3 regions of the Jeotgalicoccus saudimassiliensis genome follow, and region 1 is predicted to be linked to each of the others. Evidence: predicted binding sites of a transcription regulator. Region 1 holds the regulator's gene; each other region holds the start of a gene.
The links. The regulator LexA, encoded in region 1, represses DNA repair genes until DNA is damaged. The targets are predictions, from matches to a motif close to CGAACATATGTTCG.
Positions count from the first base shown of each region.

Region 1 (7,326 bases):
CAGAGCACTTCTTGATAAAAAACGCGATAAAACAATTGCACTCGTACCGACGATGGGCTTTCTCCATGAAGGTCACGCAGCACTGATTGAAGAAGCAAAACAGCATGCTGATATCGTCGCGGTCAGCATATTCGTCAACCCGCTGCAGTTTGGCCCGGACGAGGACTACGACAGCTACCCTAGAGATCTTGAGCGCGATTTAAATATTTGCGAACGCCACGGTGTGGATATTGTTTTCCATCCGACGGCCGGTGAAATGTATCCTGATGAGATGGAGTTTACAATCGGTATTAAATCAATGGCGGGTATACTGGACGGCGTTAAGCGTCCGGGACACTTCGAAGGTGTTGTTACAGTGGTCGGCAAGCTGTTTAACATCATCCGGCCGGACATTGCAGTATTCGGTCAGAAAGACCGTCAGCAGCTGATGATTATCGAGCGCTACGTCGAAAACTTCAATGTGCCAGTTAAAATTGTCGGCGTACCGACTAAGCGCGAAGAGAGCGGTCTTGCGAAAAGTTCACGTAATGTGTATTTAAGTGAGACGGAGTTTGAAGAAGCAGCTGAAATTCATGCAGCGTTGACGAATGCAGCCGAACAGATTCAAAGCGGTACCGTCAGTGCGGATAAAGTGAAGTCGTTTATCAGGCTTCATATTGAACAGCGGACAGGCGGTAAGGTGGATGATCTTGCGATTCATGCGGCGCACGACCTTAAGACCGTTGATAATATCGACCGGGATGTTATCATATTTATTGCAGTGCAATTTGAAAAGGCACGGTTAATCGATAACTTATACGTCAGCATCTAATGGAGGAATAATATGGTACGGCGAATTACGGCACTATTAATTGTATACGCATCATTGTTTTTAATCGTACCGGCCGTACAATCCTACGATTTTCGGGACGGACTGACGGGGGATTATTTTAATCACTGGCTCGAACAGAACGTAATTCCAAGTTACGATACGACAAAAATAGAACAGGTCCACGGGACTCAGGAAACGAATATTAACTATTCGCTCGGAGCTTCATTCAGAGTGGAGGACGAGCCCGTAATCAATTCAGAATACGAAGGCAGCTTCGCTGTAATGAATCAGCCGGGTGCATTTCATATGCTTCTCGTAAGAGACGGTATAATTACAGGCGGCTACACCAGTTCGGGTGATGTCTCCATCGGGCAGATGAGCATCGGCGGTATGAATCAGGCGAAACTGCGTGAAGTATACGGAGAACCGGTGGATTATATACGTAAGCAGTGGAAGCGTCTGAAAGTCGACCATGACGAATACGACGTGTTCGATGTCGGCAACTACTATGCATATTTCTTTTACGATATACATGACGGTTACAGAGCGAACGGAATGCTGATTATTAATAAAGACGAAGTGATTGAAATCAATGACATTTATAATAATCCGCCGCAGGAAAATAACGAACTGATGCATTACTATTTAGTAAATGCCACACGTTCGGAGTACGGCTATTCTGCACTTGAACGCGATCCCGCTGCAGACGCCGCAGCGTATCACCACAGCAGGGATATGGCAGTGAATAACTATTTCGATCATGATTCACCCGACGGCAGAACGCTGAAAGACAGATTGATAAACGGTTCTGTAGACTTCAGACTCGCAGGTGAAAATATTGCGACGGGACACACGTCTCCGATATTTGCACACCACAGTTTAATGAACTCCCCGTCACACCGCGTGAACGTGCTGAACGATGAATTTAATTACGTCGGTATCGGCATCGAATACAGCAGTGAGAATATACCGTATTACACAGAAAATTATATACAGAGATAGACATGGAAACATCCGGATTGCTTAATCCGGGTGTTTTTTTGAATTGTGAGTTTCCCGGGTTCATGCGGTCGAATGCTGTGTATCGGCCGCATGAGCGGATAACCAGACAAAAAACCGCCCGGAATAAAAGTTCCGAACGGTCATACACTCAATATTTAAATAAATTCCCTGAACAGCCCGACAACTTTACCGAGAACGATGACGTTATCCAGGTAAATAGGTTCCATCGTCGTATTTTCCGGCTGCAGACGGTAATAGCCTTTTTCTTTATAGAAACGTTTCACCGTTGCTTCGTCGTCTTCTGTCATCGCGACGATGATTTCACCGTTATGCGCAATGTTCTGTTTGCGGACGATCACCCGGTCGCCGTCGTGAATGCCGGCATCGATCATACTGTCACCGACAACGTTTAACAGAAAGATTTCACTGTTGTGGTTTGCAGTGAAGTGTTCGGGAAGAGGGAAGTACTCTTCGACGTTTTCCACGGCTGTTATAGGCAGACCTGCGGTAACTTTACCAAGGACAGGCACATGAATCACAGGTGATGAATTGTCATCCGATGCCTGGACAATTTCAATCGCACGCGGTTTTGTGGGGTCGCGTTTAATATACCCTTTTGTTTCCAGTTTCGCGAGGTGGCCGTGCACTGTTGAACTCGACTGAAGCCCCACTGCATTACCGATCTCACGAACACTTGGCGGATAGCCTTTATCATTGACGCTGCGTTTTATATATTGAAAAATATCTTTTTGTCTGTCTGTTAAATCTTTCATATTGTTACCTCCAGCCTTATATTAATTAAATTTTATCATATAGTATATGCACTTACAAACATTTGTTCGTATTTTTGTTGACTGCGAACAGGTGTTCTGTTATATTGTTATTACAAACATTTGTTCTAAGGAGTGGTTAGTAATGACAATGAAAGATTTCAAAACTCTGACAGGTTTATTCGCAGTAATGCTTAGCTTCGGGCTTTTATATAGTTTTAATATGGTAGAACCGGATTACGCAGAGAACGTACATTCTCATGAAGAGACTGCATTTTCTGAAAATAGTAATGATGAATCAGACGAACATGAATCGAACATCACAGTGTCGGCAGCATCCATTAATGAGCAGGAAGAATCGGATGAAAACTCACTGGAAGAAAATGGTGCAGCGCCGGGCTTTATCAGCAGCGGAATGCTCACGAAACAGCTGAATTATGAAGTTTCAAGCAGAAATTAACTAATTAGTGTATATATTGCCGATTAAAGTGCGGGACCATTTGGTTTCCGCACCTTTTTTATGGTAAATTATATTGGAAAGGGTGGAGCTTATGTTAGACGATCAGAAGTTATTACGTCTCAACCAGCTTGCTAAGTTAAAACGCGAGGATAAAATATCCAAAACGGAACTTAAGGAGCTTACCGGGTTGAGGGAAGAATATTTATCCAACTTTAGGAATTCATTTAAGAACCAGATTAAAAACACTAAAGTGATTGATCCGGAAGGTAAAGATGTAACCCCTGACAAAGTTAAGGCATTACGCAACAAAAAATAATAATGTAGAGAATTTAAAGGAGTCGAGAGTAAATGTCATTTGATAAAACTGACTTATTAGCGGTCAATACGATCCGTTCTTTAAGTATTGATGCAATTGAGAAAGCAAACTCGGGTCACCCGGGACTGCCTATGGGCGCTGCACCAATGGCGTACGTATTATGGCAGAAACATTTAAACTTTAACCCGAATAATGTTAACTGGTTTAACAGAGACCGTTTTGTACTGAGTGCAGGACACGGTTCTATGTTAATTTACAGCCTGTTACATCTTTCAGGTATTTTAGAAATGGATGACTTAAAAGAATTCAGACAGTACGAATCAAAAACTCCGGGACATCCTGAGTTTAAACATACAGACGGCGTAGAAGTTACAACAGGTCCGCTTGGACAGGGCTTCGCAATGAGCGTCGGGATGGCGATGGCTGAAACACATCTGAACTCTGTATTTAATACAGACGAGCACAAAGTCGTTGACCATTATACTTATGTACTTGCATCAGACGGCGACCTTATGGAAGGTATTTCCCATGAAGCTGCGTCACTTGCAGGACACCTGGGTCTGAATAAATTAATCGTCCTTTACGATTCAAATGATATTTCACTCGACGGGGATCTTGATAAGAGTTTCTCTGAAGATGTTGCAGGACGTTTCAAAGCATACAACTGGCACTATCTGCGCGTAGAGGACGGCAACGACCTTGATGCAATTGACAAAGCAATTGAAGATGCTAAACAAAGCGACAAGCCGACACTGATCGAAGTTAAAACTGTTATCGGGTACGGCGCACCTACAAAATCAGGTAAGTCAGATTCACACGGCGCACCGCTTGGTGCAGAAGAACGTCAGGGTGCTTATGAAGCATACGGCCTTGACCATTCGAAAACTTTCGATGTAGATGAATCAGTATACACACGCTTTAAAGAAACGTTAACTGCACGCGGTGAAGATGCTGAAACTGCATGGAATGAAATGCTGGAATCATACAAAGCTGCAGATGAAGCAAAATACAGCGACTTCAACGCTGCTGTAACACGTGAGCTTACTGAAAATTACGCAAAAGATCTGCCTGTATACGAAGCAGGAAGCAAAAAAGCAACACGTGGTAACTCAGGAGACATGATTCAGGAATTATCGAAATCAATTCCTACATTCTTCGGCGGTGCTGCTGACCTTGCCGGAAGTAACAAAACAAACGTTAAAGATGAATCCGACTACGCGAAAGATAACTACGGCGGACGCAACATCTGGTTCGGTGTAAGAGAATTCGCGATGGCAGCGGCAATTAACGGTATGGCCGCACATGGCGGTCTTTATCCATATGCCGGAACTTTCTTTGTCTTCAGTGACTATCTGAAGCCTGCAGTACGCCTGAGCGCGCTGATGAAATTACCTGTAACATATGTCTTTACACACGACTCAATCGCAGTTGGCGAAGACGGGCCGACTCATGAGCCGGTTGAACAGCTTGCAGGACTCCGTGCGATTCCGAACCTGAACGTTATTCGTCCGGCAGACGGCAACGAAACACGTGCGGCATGGAAAGTGGCAATGGAATCTGAAGATACTCCGACTGCATTAGTTCTGACTCGTCAGGATCTGACTGTACTGGATGTGGAACAGGATAAACTTGAAGAGGGCGTTCGCCGCGGCGGATACCTTGCTTACGACGGCGGAGACGACGCTATCGTATTCGCAACGGGAAGTGAAGTATCACTTGCTGTCGAAACAGCACACAAATTAGCTGAAGACGGCGTGAACATTAAAGTTGCATCGATTCCTAACGTACAGGCATTCCTTAACCAGGATGAAGAGTATATCGAATCGGTATTAAATACTGACATTGAAAACCGTACAGCGGTTGAAATGGCTGCAAGCCTCGGCTGGCACAGATTTGTCGGAATCAAAGGCAAACTTTTAACAATTGACACATTCGGAGCAAGTGCACCGGGCGGGGAAGTTGTTGAACGTTACGGCTTTACTGTTGAAAATCTTGCAAACATTGTACGCAATAAATAAGCATTGAATTTAAATGTCCGTTAATGTAAACTAAATAGTGGTTTACACGGAAAAGAGGTGAGCATTTTTGGCGACTTGGATATGGATACTAATTGTAATCGTAGCCCTTATTGGTGGTTTCGCATTAGGATTTTGGATCTCTAGAAAATACATGATGGATTACTTGGAGAAGAACCCTCCTATTAATGAAGACATGCTCAGAATTATGATGATGCAGATGGGTCAGAAGCCATCGCAGAAGAAAATTAATCAGATGCTGAGTATGATGAATAAATCATCAGAACAAGCTAAAAAAGAGAAGAAGAAGTAAGAACTTTACAGGACACGCACTTTTTATAAGTGCGTGTTTTTTATATATATTTAAATTTTAGAAAATTATTGCAATTTTGTTATCGGCATGGATATAATACATTTATCAAACGAAAGGGGTATAACACCAATGAAAAACAGAAAATTTTTAGCGTTTCTTGTAATCGCTTTCTTATTTGTCATGGCAGCATGTTCAAGTGATGAGAACGTCGATGAAGAAGCGGGCGGCGAGGCTGCTGCCGACAGTGAAAAAACAGGGGATTTAACAATTGGAACAATGGCTGAAATGGTGACGACAGATCCTCACGGATCAAACGACTCAGCATCACGCCAGGTAAGAGCGAACATATATGAAACGTTAGTATTCCAGGACGTGGATATGTCACTATCGCCGGGACTTGCAACAGAATACGAACAAGTTGATGAAACAACATGGAATTTTAAACTTCGTGAAGGCACGACTTTCCACAACGGTGAAGATTTCACCGCAGAAGATGTCGTTGCAACTTTTGACCGAGTACAGGATGAAGCAATGGCTTCACCGGTGCTGTTCCTGTTCGAAATGATCGAGGAAATTGAAGTTGTAAGTGATTACGAAATTAATATTCATACATCTATTCCATTTGCACCGCTGGCAAGTCACCTTGCCCACAACACAGGTGGAATTATTTCAAAAGCGACAATTGACGCAGACTACCAGGCAGCACTGGATGCAGCAGGCAGTGACGTGACTCTTGAAGAGTATTACGAACTGCGTGAATCAGGCGGCGATGAGTACGATACAGTCAAAGAGGCAATCAGTGAGCACCTTGGTACTGTTGTGGCAAATGAGCCAAACGGAACGAATCACCTTAAATTTGTTTCCCGCAGTGCAGGAGACTCGGTAGTGCTTGAGAAATTTGAAGACTTCCAGGGCGGCGACCGCTACTTTGAAAACGTCACGTTCAAAGTTATTCCTGAAAACGGAGCACGTATGGCTGAACTGGAAACTGGCGGAATCCAGGTTGCAACTGATGTGGATTCAGCAAACATGGAACGTGTTAAAAACGGGGCGGATACTGCGGTAACTACAGCAGACTCTGTACGTATGTCATACCTCGGCTTCAACATTAACAAAGAGCCGTTCAATGACGAGAAAGTGCGTCAGGCAATCTCTTATGCAATCGACCGGGAAGAAATCGTAGCAGGAGTATACGATGACATGGGCAAGCCGGCTAAAGGACCTTTAGCTCCGGATGTTTGGGGTTACTCTGAAGAACTTGAAGGACAGGCATACGACATTGAAAAAGCGAAAGAGATTTTGGCTGAAACAGATGTGGCAGACGGCTTTGATACAACGATCTGGGTAAACGATGATCAGCAGATTATCGATACTGCAGTATATATCCAAAGCGAACTGAAAGAACTGAACATCAACGTTGAAATTGAACAGTTCGAGTGGGGTGCGTACCTGGAAACACTGGCACAGGGTAACCACGAAATGTTTATCCTCGGATGGACAACTGTAACAGGTGATGCGGACTATGGTCTGTATGCACTGTTCCATTCTAAAAACCAGGGTGCAGCGGGTAACCGTGTGTTCTACGACAACCCTGAAGTGGATGAACTGTTAGATGCAGGACGTGCAGAAGTAGACGAAG
Region 1 is NZ_CCSE01000001.1:642,094-649,419, forward strand. Features, by position in the region: gene panC (pantoate--beta-alanine ligase) at 1-811, shown strand, start outside; gene RZ44_RS03070 (CAP domain-containing protein) at 824-1,813, shown strand; gene lexA (transcriptional repressor LexA) at 1,969-2,586, opposite strand; gene RZ44_RS03080 (hypothetical protein) at 2,729-3,043, shown strand; gene RZ44_RS03085 (DUF896 domain-containing protein) at 3,135-3,359, shown strand; gene tkt (transketolase) at 3,392-5,377, shown strand; gene RZ44_RS03095 (YneF family protein) at 5,445-5,687, shown strand; gene RZ44_RS03100 (glutathione ABC transporter substrate-binding protein) at 5,817-7,326, shown strand, end outside.

Region 2 (7,326 bases), 1.5 Mb from region 1:
AGTTTCATTGGATTCCTTCGTTTTGCAGCGGCTGCACTCGCGATGGTATCGGGTTTTTATCAGATTAAAGTTTCCGCAGTTGCCGCAGTACAATCCCCGACGAATATCGCCGGTATTTCTGCTTCCGTTAAAATACGGGTTCTCAGAAATGTGTCCGCGGATCATCGACACCAGCCGGCCGGCTTTTTCCGTATTATGCTGCACCTTAAAACTGCGGAAGTATTTCTTCATGTCCATACGTATTACGATGTTTTTCCAGATGGAATTATCTTCGGAATATAATTTGAAATCGTCGTTAGGAAATATAACTTTTGTGATAACATCCGCATTAATCCTGCTATTGCGGCAGATTCGGTATAATTTTCCGGCGGCCCGTTCGACCTGTGTAAAAGGATTGTCCGGAACAATTTCCCCATTCTTTATGAACCGCCCTTCTTTATAGTAATATTCCCCGGTGTAATTTTTAATTTCATTAATCGTAATCTCATCCCCGGAAATAATGATACTGTCGTACTGTGCTCCGCTTTTTCCGGCGGTAAGATAAACGTCGCGGAATATATAAAGATTATCGTGCCCGATTTCGTCGAACAGTTTGTCGTACAGACATTCTCCCGAAAATCCGTCTTCATATACTTTTAAGTTCCTCTTATCGTCAAAACTTAAGTTGGCTCTTTTGCCGAGTGCCCGGTAGTGCAATAATTCCGGTCCCGCTTTTCTGTCATTTAAGTACATGCTGTTTCCTCCTTAATAAAAAGATCCCTCTACCCTATATATAGGCGAAAACAGCGATTTCCTTTTAAAAAAGTTACTTTAATACAAAAATAGCAAATCTGGTTTACCTTTTACACGAACTCCGCTAATTTTGGAATTTACTTCCAAATAAACGATAAACCAATAAAAACAAAAAAACCGGAGCTTCTTACAGCTCCGGTTCAACACATTATTCTATCCAAATATTCTCATGAGAACGCTCGTTTTGCCTTCCTGCAGATGTTCTTTCGAACAGTCGTCTCTCACATCGTATTCATATTCGTTCAGCGCATTGCTGAATGACATTTCATCTATCCAGTTCGTTAAATCAGCCTGATCGTAGCAGGCGGGATAAACAATTTCCTTACTTGTATGATCCACGATGACTCTCGTTGTTCCGCTTGTTTTATCGACTAATGGAAGCAGCAGCACAGCGAGGACAATCGCCGTAATGATACCCCATACTATTTTCTGTCTCATCTTATTGCCTCACTCACTTTTTATATCCTCTATAACTTACCATAAATATGCGCCTTGAAAAATCGAACATATGTTCGTATAATGTGGTTAACGGATAAAGAAAGAAGGGATTTGTGATGCACGATGGAAATTATCCTTCTGAAAATTTACGGGAAGACATGCCTGAAGGGCGCGGTATGGTAAAGTGGGCGCCGTTTGCCACGATGCCGGAGCAGTTTGAGAATGTCAGCAGACTGATGAGCGACCAGACGAAAATTAAACGCCCGGAGCTGTCGGATGACCGGCTCGTTGAAATCGAACAGACTTTAAAATATGCAGCAGAAGAGAAACTGCCGATCCGGGTTGCTTATTATTACGACGGCGGCCGGTTCAACGTTTCTCTCCATATAATAAAAATAGACCAATGGAGCATGGTGCTCATTGGTCAGATTTACGGTACCGAAGATTTTACCTTCGTACCGTTTATGGATATTCTCGATATTTTTATACTGCCAAAAAGCTGATATTATTTTTCGAGGAATAATACCGGTTCTTTCTGGTGCTCTGTCGCTTTTACAAGGTGATATGCAAGTACTGTCGTAGTAATTGCACCGATTCCGCCCGGAACTGGTGTAATGTACGATGCTTTATCTTTAACAGCTTCGTAGTTCACATCTCCGACCATCTTGCCTTCTTCTGTAAAGTTAATGCCGACATCGACAACGACTGCACCTTCTTTAACGTGTTCTTCGTCAATCAGGTTGATTGCACCTGCTGCGCTGACAATGACGTCTGCGTCTTTACATTTATCGACAAGACTGTCTGTGTACAGGTTACATGTCGTTACCGTTGCATCTCTGTTCATCATTAACAGTGATAAAGGTTTTCCGACTACTGCACTTGCACCGACTACTGTAACGTTTTTACCTTTTAAGTCGATTTCATAAAAATCAAGCATGTTCATAACAGCTGCCGGCGTACACGGCTCAAGGCGGTCAGAATCGTTTGTCAGAACTTTACCAAGGTTCGACGCTTTCATGCCGTCGATATCTTTAAATGAGTTCATGATTTCCGCAACGCGCTTCATAGGAATATGTTTCGGCAGCGGCTGCAGCAGCAGAATTCCGTGTATAGAATAATCTTCATTGATTTCTCTGAATTTAGTTAAAAACACTTTTGCTGATACATCTTCCGGGAAGTGGTACTGTGCTGTGTCCATACCCAGTTTTTCAAAACGTTTTACCGCAGCATTTTCATATGAGATTGAATCTGATAAATCTCCAATTCTTACGAAAGCTACTTTTGGTTTAATACCGTGTGATTCGGAAACTTCCAAAGCCTGTTTAATTTCTTCGGATAAGTGTGCTGCTACTTTTTTTCCGTCCATAATTACTGTCATTAAAAGCACTCTCCTTACTTTTTCTGGTTAATTACCCATCGGTAATTATAACATAATTAAATGGAATATAAAAAAAAGCTATCATCCGGAGATGATAGCTATAAGAAATTATTTAGTTTCACGGTGTAGAGTGTACTTGTTCAATCTAGGGCAGAATTTCATCATTTCGATACGCTCTGGATTGTTTCTTTTGTTTTTCTTAGTGCTGTAGTTGCGGTCTCCGCATTCAGTACAAGCTAGTGTAACGATTACTCTCATTTCTGTCGCCTCCTTCGTTAAGTTAAATCGATATTAGATGATAATATACTCGAATCAACTGGCCAGTTGATCATCCACGCACATAGATGATTGGTATATACTTTTGTAAATCACCTTATCTATTTTACTAGCAGAGCCGGAAAAATTCAAGTCTTTCTTAATCTAAAATATACTGTTGCACATTTCGGCATATTCCTATATAATTTTAAATCGTAATCATTACGATAAAGAGAGGTTATCCATGAAAAAATTGTTCCCTGTTTTAATTCTGTTATTAATACTTGCCGCCTGCACCAGCGAAGAAACAAGTGATAACAATGACGACTTTACTATATATACAACTGTCTTCCCGCTGACGAGTTTCGTTGAACAGATTGCCGGCGATACTGTTAATGTAGAATCTATTTATCCATCCGGCGCCGACATGCACTCGTATGAACCGACGCAGAAAGATATGATGGCTTACTCAGACGGTGATTTGTTTATGACCACTTCAAATGACCTGGACCCTGTTGCTGAAAGTATTGCCAAAACGATAAATAACGATACAGAAGTAATTGAAACAGCTGCTGATATTGATACGGAAGCTTTTCTTGAGAACGATCATAGTCACAGCGACGACCACGGACACGAAGAAGAATCACACGACGATCACGGACACGACGAAAATTCACACGATGGCCACAACCATGGTGCCCTTGATCCGCATATATGGCTGAGCCCGAAACTTGCTGCTGAAATGGCGGAGTCAGTAAAAGATGCACTTGTTGAACATCGTCCTGAAGATGCCGATATGTATAATGAAAACTTTGAAGTATTGAAAGCCGATATCGAAAATATCGATGCGGAACTGCGTGAAGTGACTGAAGATCCGGTCAATATGGACGTTTATATTTCTCACGAATCAATCGGATACCTCGCTCATCAGTATGGTTTCCATCAGAGCGGCATCAGCGGTCTGAACAACCAGGAACCGTCGCAGCAGGAGCTGGCTGACATTATCGAGAATATCGAAGCGCAGAATATTCCCTACATTCTTTATGAACCAAACGTTTCATCATCTGTAACAGATGTAATACGCGGCGAGACAAATACAGAGCCGCTCTACTTTAACAACCTGGAATCCCTGACACAGGATGACCCTGAAGATGCGACATACCAGTCGATGATGCGTAAAAATATTGAAACGCTCGACAGAGCACTCAACAGCAAATAAAAAGTTCCCGGAATAATTCCGGGAACTTTCTTTATTTTACTGTCTGCCGCGATATAAGTCATGCTTAATGTTTTCAGTGAATTCACGGATTTCATCTACATCTTTTTTAAGTATAAATGCAAGTACGACTGCTGCAACAGCAGTTAATGCAAATAAGACCACGAACAATTTAAATACTAAAGCTAATAATCCCTTGATAAGATCCACAATGATTCCCCCTTAATTAACACTTCTATACTCTATTCCCACTTTTTCGTTTTATAATCCCGATTGCGGGAATATCTGCAGGTGCCCAGTCAAGTTTATCGATTTCCGCCGGATCCACCCATTTCATCTGTACATGTTCCAGCAGTTCAATTTCTCCGGCTAGAATTTTAGCGTAGTACGTTGTAAGTTCTACAATGCCGAAATCATACTCGTATTCAGTCGTCGTAATTTTTTCACCGATACTGATGTCCAGTGTCATTTCTTCAACCAGTTCACGTTTTAACGCTTCGTCAGGTGTTTCGCCCTCTTCTATTTTTCCGCCCGGGAATTCCCATTTCAGCGCAAGGTTTTTACCTTCGGGACGCTGAGCACATAAGATAAAGTTATTATCATCTTCAATTACTGCTCCGACGACTCTTATATATTTTTTAGCCATTCATAAACCCTCCGATAATTACTTCGTTTCAAGCATTTCAATAATTTCTTCTTCGGACAGCTGCGCGATGTTATTTTTGTAATTTCCTGCTGTCATCGTGCGGCGTGCTATTTCCGGTATATGTTTACGTTCAATACCGAGTTCTTCAAATGTTGTGCGGAGTCCGAGACGTTTTTTCAATTCATTTAATTCTTTCGATAACGCTTCTGTGTTTTCAAAACCGAGCTGTACACTCACTTCATCAAGTTTCGATTCCGCTTTTGCGTTATGAAGAATCCACTGGTCGAGACTGAATGCACATGCTTCAGCATGTGGTATATCAAATTCCGACGTTAAATAATAACTCATCGCATGCGAACCACTCGTTGCTGTCTGGCTGAAACCGATACCCGCCGTTGCACTTGCAAGTGCCATGTTGGAACGCGCCTTGGCGTTTGCTCCTTCACGGTACGCGGTATCGAGATTACTGAATGCCAGGCGCAGTGCCGTAACTGCGAGACTGTCGGAAATCGGGTTGCTGTTCACCGCACCGAGCGAATCCAGTGCATGACAGATTACATCGATACCTGAAATCGCAGTGACTTTCGGCGGACATGTATATGTAAGCTCCGGATCCACAAATGCAATTTTCGGATACAGCGCTTTTCCGCTGATAGATGTTTTCACACCTTTTTCCTTATCGCTGATTACGCTGAACGGAGTCACTTCGGAAGCTGAACCGCTCGTTGACGGCAGTGCAATCACCGGCAGCGCCTCGGTAATATTTTTATCGTAAATAATTGTGCGTGCATCCACATTTTTAACAACTGCCGCCGCTGCTGCTTTAGCTGCGTCCATCGTCGATCCCCCGCCGACAGCAATCAGTGCTTCTGCACCATGTTCATTTGCAGCGTTAATAATATCATCGACATTGCCGACTGTCGGATTCTCTTCAATATCCGACACGACTGCTTTAATCTGTCCCGGCAGCAGCGAATCGAGCAGTTCGGTAATACCGTTTTTAACCTGCGAATTTGATGCAATTACAACGTATGATTTATAACCGTATCTTTCAAGCACTGTATCGACAGTCTGCAGCACACCTGCACCGAAGTGCACCTCTGTCGTATTATTAAAAGTAAACATATTATTACCCCTTTGTTTTATCTTTTATATTGTACTCATAATGTTTAAAGCGCACCGTCAGCGGCTGAAACAGCAGTAAATAAAGCAGAAACATTATAAAACTGATTAACAGGGACGGCACAATCGGCCAGCTCATAATCGGAATTAATATAAAGATAAACAGCGCCACACAAAGTATCGCAATGTAATCGTATATTATTGATAATGTAGACGGCTCCAGATACTCTTTGCACTCCGGACATTTAATACGCGTCCTTGGTTTCAGTGCATAGCCCAGCAGTTTTTCCCTGTATGTCCAATTATGTTTGCAGTACGGACATTCTCCCATGACATCACCTTACTTTACGTTTTTCTCAAAGTTATTATAACAAAAAAGAAGAGCGTATTCGCTCTTCCTATTCGTCATCTTCAAATTCATAGTAATCTTTTAAGATGTCCTTGATGTTGTTTTCTTCTTTCGACTGTACGAGCTTAATGTTCGTCGTCACATGCTCGCATCCTTCATTTGCAAGGTGAGCATTAATCTTTTTAACTAAGTTAAACAGTTCATCGAGACTGCCTTCCACAGTTGTTTCCTGCGGTCCGACAAAATGTGTCAGTCCACTGTTTTCAATCAGTTCAATTGCACCTGTCGTGTGCGAATACACCTGAGCATCGCCCGGATGGTACGGTAAAACCTGAACACTCATTAAATAGTTCATTAAAATCTCTCCTCAAATTCTTTTCTGTCACCATTATGATACTATAAATTAAAGAAAACAAACATTTAGAGGTGAACGTTATGTTCAAGGTAAGCAAAGGTTTAAATATTATATTAATCATTGTTGCACTGGGTGCAATTTACTACTTCTCACAGGATTTTTTAAGTGCTTCATGGAATATTCCGCTGATTATTCTGCTGCTCGTGCTCGGTGCAGCATCGGTTATTTCAATCATTAAAAAGGAAGAACCGGAAGACTAGTCGAGGTACGGTACAAAATCAATCCGGTCGCTGTAGGATGTCATATGCGCCCGGACATCACCGTAAACATCATCCATTTCCATATCCGCCAGCGGGTGAAGATAAAAGTCTTCGTACCCGCTGCTGTCGACATAAGTCGGCATAAAACGCACCGCACCGATGTCCGTTTTACCGCCGGACTGTTCAATATTAACTTCAAGAATCCCTCCGAGACGCGTATTCAGCGACTGCTGGGCACTGAAAAAGTTAGACATCGAATAGGCAATAACCGCTTCCGTACCGTCTTCTTTTTCGTAATGTTCAATCGGCTGCAGTGTGTGCGGGTGCGAACCGACGATAATATCGGCACCTGCATCCGCCATCATGCGGTATTCAGGGATATGTTCCTCACGTGGAAAATCATCGTATTCCACTCCCTGATGATAGCTGACAATCAGCACATCGACTTTCTCTCTCAGCGCTTCAATGTCCGATACAATTCTCTGCATATCGATAATATTCACCAGATATTCCTG
Region 2 is NZ_CCSE01000001.1:2,107,967-2,115,292, reverse strand. Features, by position in the region: gene RZ44_RS10575 (nuclease-related domain-containing protein) at 1-732, opposite strand, end outside; gene RZ44_RS10570 (hypothetical protein) at 946-1,230, opposite strand; gene RZ44_RS10565 (YolD-like family protein) at 1,347-1,733, shown strand; gene RZ44_RS10560 (bifunctional 5,10-methylenetetrahydrofolate dehydrogenase/5,10-methenyltetrahydrofolate cyclohydrolase) at 1,736-2,608, opposite strand; gene rpmG (50S ribosomal protein L33) at 2,717-2,866, opposite strand; gene RZ44_RS10550 (metal ABC transporter solute-binding protein, Zn/Mn family) at 3,108-4,082, shown strand; gene RZ44_RS11375 (hypothetical protein) at 4,119-4,289, opposite strand; gene RZ44_RS10545 ((deoxy)nucleoside triphosphate pyrophosphohydrolase) at 4,315-4,725, opposite strand; gene RZ44_RS10540 (iron-containing alcohol dehydrogenase) at 4,744-5,850, opposite strand; gene RZ44_RS10535 (TIGR04104 family putative zinc finger protein) at 5,855-6,178, opposite strand; gene RZ44_RS10530 (thiamine-binding protein) at 6,246-6,551, opposite strand; gene RZ44_RS10525 (hypothetical protein) at 6,632-6,811, shown strand; gene RZ44_RS10520 (CapA family protein) at 6,808-7,326, opposite strand, start outside.
Region 2: RZ44_RS10565 (YolD-like family protein) is a predicted target of LexA. The motif match lies at 1,294-1,307, and genes of this name have one in related genera.

Region 3 (7,326 bases), 340 kb from region 1:
CTTTAACGCCTTGCGATTTTAAGCCTGTTGCTGATACTTCAGCAAGCGGATATTTCAATGTTAAGCCTTTCTCTGTAACAAACAATAATGATTCTTTTCCAAGTTCAGTCATTGAGATGCCGATGACTTCATCATCTTTTTTAAGCTTCATATTGACAATCGGACGTGAAATACGCGTGGCTTCAAATTCACTTAACAGTGTCTGTTTCACCTGGCCGCGTTTAGATGCCATCACGACACTGATATTTTCATCAAATTTAGATATTGTCCTTGCAAAAATCGGTTCTTCTCCATGTTTTAAATTGAAACGGGACGACAGATGCTGCCCCATATCTTTCCATTTAGTATCCTGGAGTCCGTGAACCGGAATAATCATATAGTTGCCGTAGTTCGTAAACACGAGCAGCTGTTCCAATGTATTCGACATACTTGTAAACAGTATCCTGTCTCCTTCACGCATACCCAGTTCTTCAGGTTTCGATGCATTGTAGCTGCGGAGACTCGTACGTTTAACGTAACCTTCTTTAGTCAGAGATACGACCGTATCTTCTTTGGCAATTAACTGTTCTTTGGAAATTTCAATCGTTTCGATTTTTTCTTCTACAGACGTTAAGCGTTCCGAAGCATATCTTTTCTTAATGTCTCTGAGTTCGGATTTAATTATTTTTTTAAGTTTTTTTTCGTCGTTTAATATTTCTGTCAGCTGATTGATCTGGAATTCCAGTTCGCTCTGTTCTGTTTCAAGCTCTGCAATATCCGTATTCGTTAAACGATACAGCTGGAGCATAACAATCGCTTCAGCCTGACGCTCTGTAAAGTCGTATCGTTCAACGAGATTTTCCTTGGCGTTCCGTTTGTTTTCAGATTCCCTGATCGTACGGATCACTTCATCGAGAATTGATAATGCCTTAATCAGACCTTCGATAATATGCATGCGTTTTTCGGCATGTTCAAGGTCGTATTTCGAACGATTCGTCACGACGATTTTCTGGTGTTTAATATACGCTTCCAGAATGTCCTTTAAGCCCATCTGCTTCGGTGCACGGTCGCTGATTGCCACCATGTTGAAGTTGTACGATACCTGAAGGTCCGTCTTCTTGTACAGGTAGTTAATAATCGCATCGATATTCGCGTCTTTACGCGCCTCTATGACGATGCGCATCCCTTCGCGGTCCGTTTCATCACGGACTTCGATAATGCCGTCCACCTGACGGTCTGCACGGATTTCATCCATCTTCTTAACCATGTTCGCTTTGTTGACTTCGTATGGAATTTCAGTAATGACGATATTCACTTTGTTGCCGCGCGTTTCTTCTTTCGTCACCAGACTGCGGACTACGACGCGGCCCTTGCCTGTCGTATACGCTTTTTTCAGCTCGTTTTTACCCTGGATAATTGCCCCTGTCGGGAAATCCGGGCCTTTAACGATCTCAAGCAGCTCGTCGATGGATACCGACGGCTTGTCGATGACTTTTAATGTCGCATCGATCACTTCACCTAAGTTATGCGGCGGAATGTCCGTCGCATAACCCGCTGAAATACCTGTGGCACCGTTCACAAGCAGGTTCGGATACTTCGCCGGCAGTACAGACGGCTCTTTCTCCGTATCATCAAAGTTATCGATAAACGGCACTGTATTTTTGTTTAGATCTCTTAACAGCTCATTTGAAATTTCAGCAAGTTTTGCTTCCGTATAACGCATTGCCGCTGCCGGGTCGCCGTCGACACTACCTTTGTTACCGTGAATTAAAATAAGCTCTTCACGCATTTTCCAGTCCTGGCCCAGACGGACCATCGCATCGTATATACTGCTCTCACCGTGAGGGTGATAGTTGCCGATCACGTTACCGACTGTTTTCGCACTTTTACGGTAGTTTTTATCGAACGTATTGCCCTCTTTGTACATCGCATATAAAATACGGCGCTGTACGGGCTTCAGTCCGTCACGGACGTCCGGTATTGCACGGTCCTGAATGACGTACTTACTGTATCTCCCAAAGCGGTCTCCGATTACATCTTCTAATTTTAATTGCTGCAAGGGGTTATGCTCGGCCATAATCTTCATCACTCTCTGCTAATTTTTCTACATCCTGATTATCAAGAATGCTGTTGCCTTCCTCAAGCGTAAATGACACGTTTGAATCGATCCATTTACGTCTGATTTCAACGTTGTCACCCATCAGCGTAGTAACACGTTTCAGCGATAATGCTTCGTCTTCGATACGGACCTGGATTAACGTACGCGACTCGGGGTCCATCGTCGTCTCCCACAGCTGTTCGGCCATCATCTCACCGAGACCTTTGTAGCGCTGCAGTTCCGCATTGCCCATTTCTTCCTGTGCTTCAACGAGCTCGTCTTCAGTCCAGACGTATCTGACTTCTTTCTTTTTGCCTTTTTTCTCGAGCTTAAACAGCGGCGGCAGTGCAATGTAAATCTTGCCTGCTTCAAACAGCGGGCGCATATAGTTAAAGAAGAACGTCAATAAGAGCACCTGAATGTGCGCACCGTCCGTATCCGCATCGGTCATAATAATAATTTTGTCGTAGTTCGTATCATCCACTTTAAAGTCCGTACCGACACCGGCACCGATCGTATGAATGATCGTATTGATTTCTTCGTTTTTAAAAATATCTTCGAACTTCGCTTTTTCCGTATTGATAACTTTACCGCGCAGCGGCAGTATCGCCTGGAAGCGTCTGTCGCGTCCCTGTTTCGCCGAACCGCCGGCAGAGTCCCCCTCTACTAAGAACAGTTCGTTTTTCTTCGCGTTTTTACTCTGTGCCGGTGTCAATTTACCGGACAGGAGCGTATCTCTCGATTTGTTCTTTTTGCCGCTCCGCGCTTCTTCACGTGCTTTACGTGCCGCTTCACGCACCTGGCGTGCTTTAATTGCTTTTTTAACGAGCTGCGTGGATAACGCACCGTTTTCTTCTAAATAATACGGCAGCTGTTCAGTGATCAGCTGTTCCATTAATGCACGGGCTTCACTCGTGCCGAGCTTCCCTTTCGTCTGTCCTTCAAACTGGAGCAGGTGTTCGGGGAGCTTAACGGAAATCACCGCAGTCAGTCCTTCACGGATGTCACTGCCCTCCAAGTTTTTATCTTTAGCTTTCAGTTCCCCGATTTTACGTGCGTACTCATTAAATGCACGTGTAAATCCGGTTTTAAAGCCGACTTCGTGCGTCCCGCCGTCTTTCGTGCGGACGTTGTTTACGAATGAAATAATCGTTTCCGAGTACTGATCGTTAAACTGGAACGCCACTTCGGCAATCATTTCATTATATGTCCCTTCGAACATCACGATATTGCCGATATCGTCCTTGCCTTCATTTAAAAACTCGATGAATGACTTCAGTCCGTCGTCGAACTGGAATATTTCCTCTTCATCGGTACGCTTATCATTAATCGTAATCTTTAATCCTTTAGTTAAAAAAGCAGACTCGCGCATGCGTTCAGCGATTGTTTCAAAGTTAAATGCAATCGTCTGTTTAAAGATTTCGGGATCTGCTTTAAATGTTACTTCAGTGCCCGTCTCTTTCGTTTTGCCGACTGCCTTCATTTTTGAATCCGGCTTGCCGCCGTCTTTAAATGATATCTCGTGAATTTTACCGTCCCGATAGACGCGTAATTTCAATGATTCACTTAATGCGTTAACGACAGATGAACCGACACCGTGCAGTCCCCCTGCGGATTTGTAGTTATCCGAGTCGAACTTGCCGCCGGCGTGCAGTACGGTAAAGATGACTTCAGGCGTCGGGCGGCCTGACGGGTGCATCCCTGTCGGCAGACCGCGTCCGTTATCGCGGATCGTAATACTTTCATCTGTATTAATCGTTATATTGATTTCGTTGCCGTGGCCGTTAATAATCTCATCGACCGCATTGTCGGTAATTTCATATACGAGATGATGCAGACCTCTCGTATCTGTAGAACCGATATACATTCCCGGACGCTTCCTGACCGCATCCAGGCCTTCTAATATTTGAATGGACTCATCAGTATATCCAGTTTTTTTAGCCAAGTCTGTATCCTCCTACAAACAATACAAACGTATGTTCGTTAAATTAATCTACTTATCTATTTTTATATAAAACGTGCATTTTTGCAACACATTCCAGTAAGTTTACATAATAATGTTATGAACCACTTTATAATTTTATGTGCGAAAATAATATTTTATGGTAAACTATTAGTACCTGATAGCAAAAGGGGATTATTTAGTGTATACAGTTATTTTATTATTAATATTCAGCTACCTTTTCGGTTCTATTCCATTCAGCCTTTTGATCAGTAAATCATTTTATAAAATTGATTTACGCGAACACGGCAGCGGAAACGTCGGCACGACAAACACATTCAGAATACTCGGCAAAAAAGCGGGTATTGTTGTACTCATCCTCGACATGATGAAAGGTGCAATCCCTGTATGGGTCGCTATGCTTGTCAGTACTGATATCGACTTCCCGGTCATTATCTTCGGTGTTGTCGCAGCAATCGGACACGTCTATTCGATATTTTTAAAATTCAAAGGCGGCAAAGCAGTCGCAACAGGCGGCGGTGCGATACTCGCAGCAAATCCGATTATCTTCCTGATACTCGTTACCACGTTTCTGATTACTTTAAAAGTATCGAAGTACGTCTCACTCGGCAGTGTTTTTGCAGCAATTGCCCTGTTGATCAGTGTAATGTTTACCAGCGATCCGTTTATGATCGGCTTTGGAATTATACTTGGAATTATCGTCATTGTAAAACATATTTCCAATATGAAACGCATTAAGGAAGGCACTGAACCTAAAATTACGTTCATGTAAATGACAAATAAGAGAACGGCCTGAAGTCTGTACGGACTTTCAGGCCGTTTTTTTGTTGCCTGTTTTTATTGTGTATTGGCGGCGCTCATCGCTTATCCCCCGCCCGCTTAAAGAACAAATCCATCAAAGCGCTGCTTTGATGGATTTGTTGTATACCGCTGTATTAAGCTGATGCAATCTTCTTACGAAGTACAAGCTGTAAAATACCGCCGTGTCTGTAGTAGTCTGCTTCAACGTCTGAGTCGAAACGAACTTTAGCTTTCAGATTAACTTTGTCGCCGTTTTTTTTCGTTGCAACGACATCGATAATTTCTCCAGCTGTAACACTTTCATCGATCTGAATGTCGAAGCTTTCAGAACCGTCAAGACCGTGGTCTTCAGCGTTTTCGCCGTTAACAAACTGTAACGGCAGCACACCCATCATTACCAGGTTTGAACGGTGGATACGCTCGTAGCTTGCTGCAAGTACTGCTTTAACACCTAACAGGTTCGTACCTTTAGCTGCCCAGTCACGGCTTGATCCCATACCGTAGTCGTCTCCGGCAATGACCATCAGGCCTGTGCCTTCTTCCTGGTATTTCATCGATGCATCGTAAATGCTCGTTACTTCACCTGTCGGCCAGTAAGTTGTGTATCCGCCCTCTGTACCCGGAGCAATCTGGTTACGGATACGGATGTTTGCGAACGTTCCGCGAACCATGACTTCGTGGTTACCGCGGCGCGAACCGTAAGAGTTAAAGTCACGCGGTGACACACCCTGTTCGATTAACCATTTACCTGCCGGCGTATCTTTACCGATCGCACCTGCCGGTGAAATGTGGTCAGTCGTTACAGAATCTCCAAATTTACCAAGTACTCTGAGACCGTTTAACGGCTCGATTGTACCTGCTTCTTTAGATAGGTTCTGGAAGAATGACGGGTTTTGGATATATGTTGATTCGTCACCGAAGTCGTATAACGGCGCATCAGTCACGTCAATGTTGTTCCATGTTTCGTTTGAATCGAATACTGTTTCGTATTCTTTTCTGAATAGTTCAGGTGTCACTGTAGACATTACAGTGTCTCTAACCTCTTTAATTGAAGGCCAGATGTCTTTCATGTAAACGTCGTTGCCGTCTTTGTCCTTACCTAACGGCTCAGTACGAAGATCGATATCAACAGTACCTGCAAGTGCGTATGCCACAACAAGCTGAGGCGAAGCTAAGTAGTTCGCTTTAACTAACGGGTGGATACGTCCTTCGAAGTTACGGTTACCTGATAATACAGATGATACTAGCATGTCGTTATCAACGATTGTTTTCGTTACTTCAGGACGTAGCGGTCCTGAGTTACCGATACATGTTGTACAGCCGTAACCAACTAAGTTGAATCCAAGCTGGTCAAGGTACGGCTGAAGACCTGCATCTTCAAGGTAGCCTGTAACCACTTTAGAGCCCGGTGCTAATGACGTCTTAACGTACTTCGGCACTGTCAGTCCTTTTTCAACTGCTTTTTTCGCGATTAAACCTGCACCCAGCATAACGTACGGGTTGGATGTGTTTGTACATGAAGTGATTGCAGCGATTACAAGGTCACCAGTTTTCAGTTCCTGCTCTTCGCCGTCGTTGTACTTCACAGTACCGGTTTTATCGAATTCTTCTTCAGTCAAGCCGTGGCCGTGGTTGCCGCTCGGAGCTGTCACTGATTTTTTGTATTCTTCTTTCATGTCTGAAAGGTTGATTAAATCCTGCGGACGCTTAGGACCTGCAAGAGATGATTCAACTGTAGACAGATCAAGTTCTACAACGTCAGTGTAAGTCGGTTCTACTGCCGCGTCGAAGAATAAATTATTTGCTTTCAGGTATTCACGAACCACTTCAACGTGCTCAGGGTCGCGGCCTGTAAGTGTTAAGTAATCAAGTGTTTCTTCATCAACTGCGAAGAAACCGCAAGTTGCACCGTATTCAGGCGCCATGTTTGCGATTGTTGCGCGGTCAGCAAGCGGTAATTCTGTTACCCCTTGTCCGAAGAACTCAACAAATTTACCGACAACACCTTTTTTACGAAGCTCTTCAGTGACTCTTAGAGCAAGGTCAGTTGCAGTTGTACCTTCAGGTAATGCATTGATCATCTTCACACCGATAACTTCAGGAACCGGGAAGTATGAAGGCTGTCCAAGCATACTTGCTTCAGCTTCGATACCGCCGACACCCCATCCAAGAACGCCGAGACCGTTGATCATCGTCGTATGAGAGTCAGTACCTACTAATGTGTCAGGGAAAAGAACCGGCTCGCCGTTTTCTTCTCTTTCATGAACGACGTTAGCTAAGTACTCAAGGTTAACCTGGTGAACGATACCTGTCGCAGGCGGTACAGCCTGGTAGTTATCGAACGCTTTAGTCGCCCAGCGAAGGAACTCATAACGCTCCATGTTACGCTCGAACTCTAAATCCATGTTCTTTTGAAGTGCATTCATGCTGCCGTACTCATCAACCTGTACAGAGTGGTCAATAACTAAGTCAACCGGCACTTCAG
Region 3 is NZ_CCSE01000001.1:986,382-993,707, forward strand. Features, by position in the region: gene parC (DNA topoisomerase IV subunit A) at 1-2,056, opposite strand, end outside; gene parE (DNA topoisomerase IV subunit B) at 2,043-4,022, opposite strand; gene plsY (glycerol-3-phosphate 1-O-acyltransferase PlsY) at 4,222-4,812, shown strand; gene acnA (aconitate hydratase AcnA) at 4,976-7,326, opposite strand, start outside.
Region 3: parE (DNA topoisomerase IV subunit B) is a predicted target of LexA. The motif match lies at 4,047-4,060, and genes of this name have one in related genera.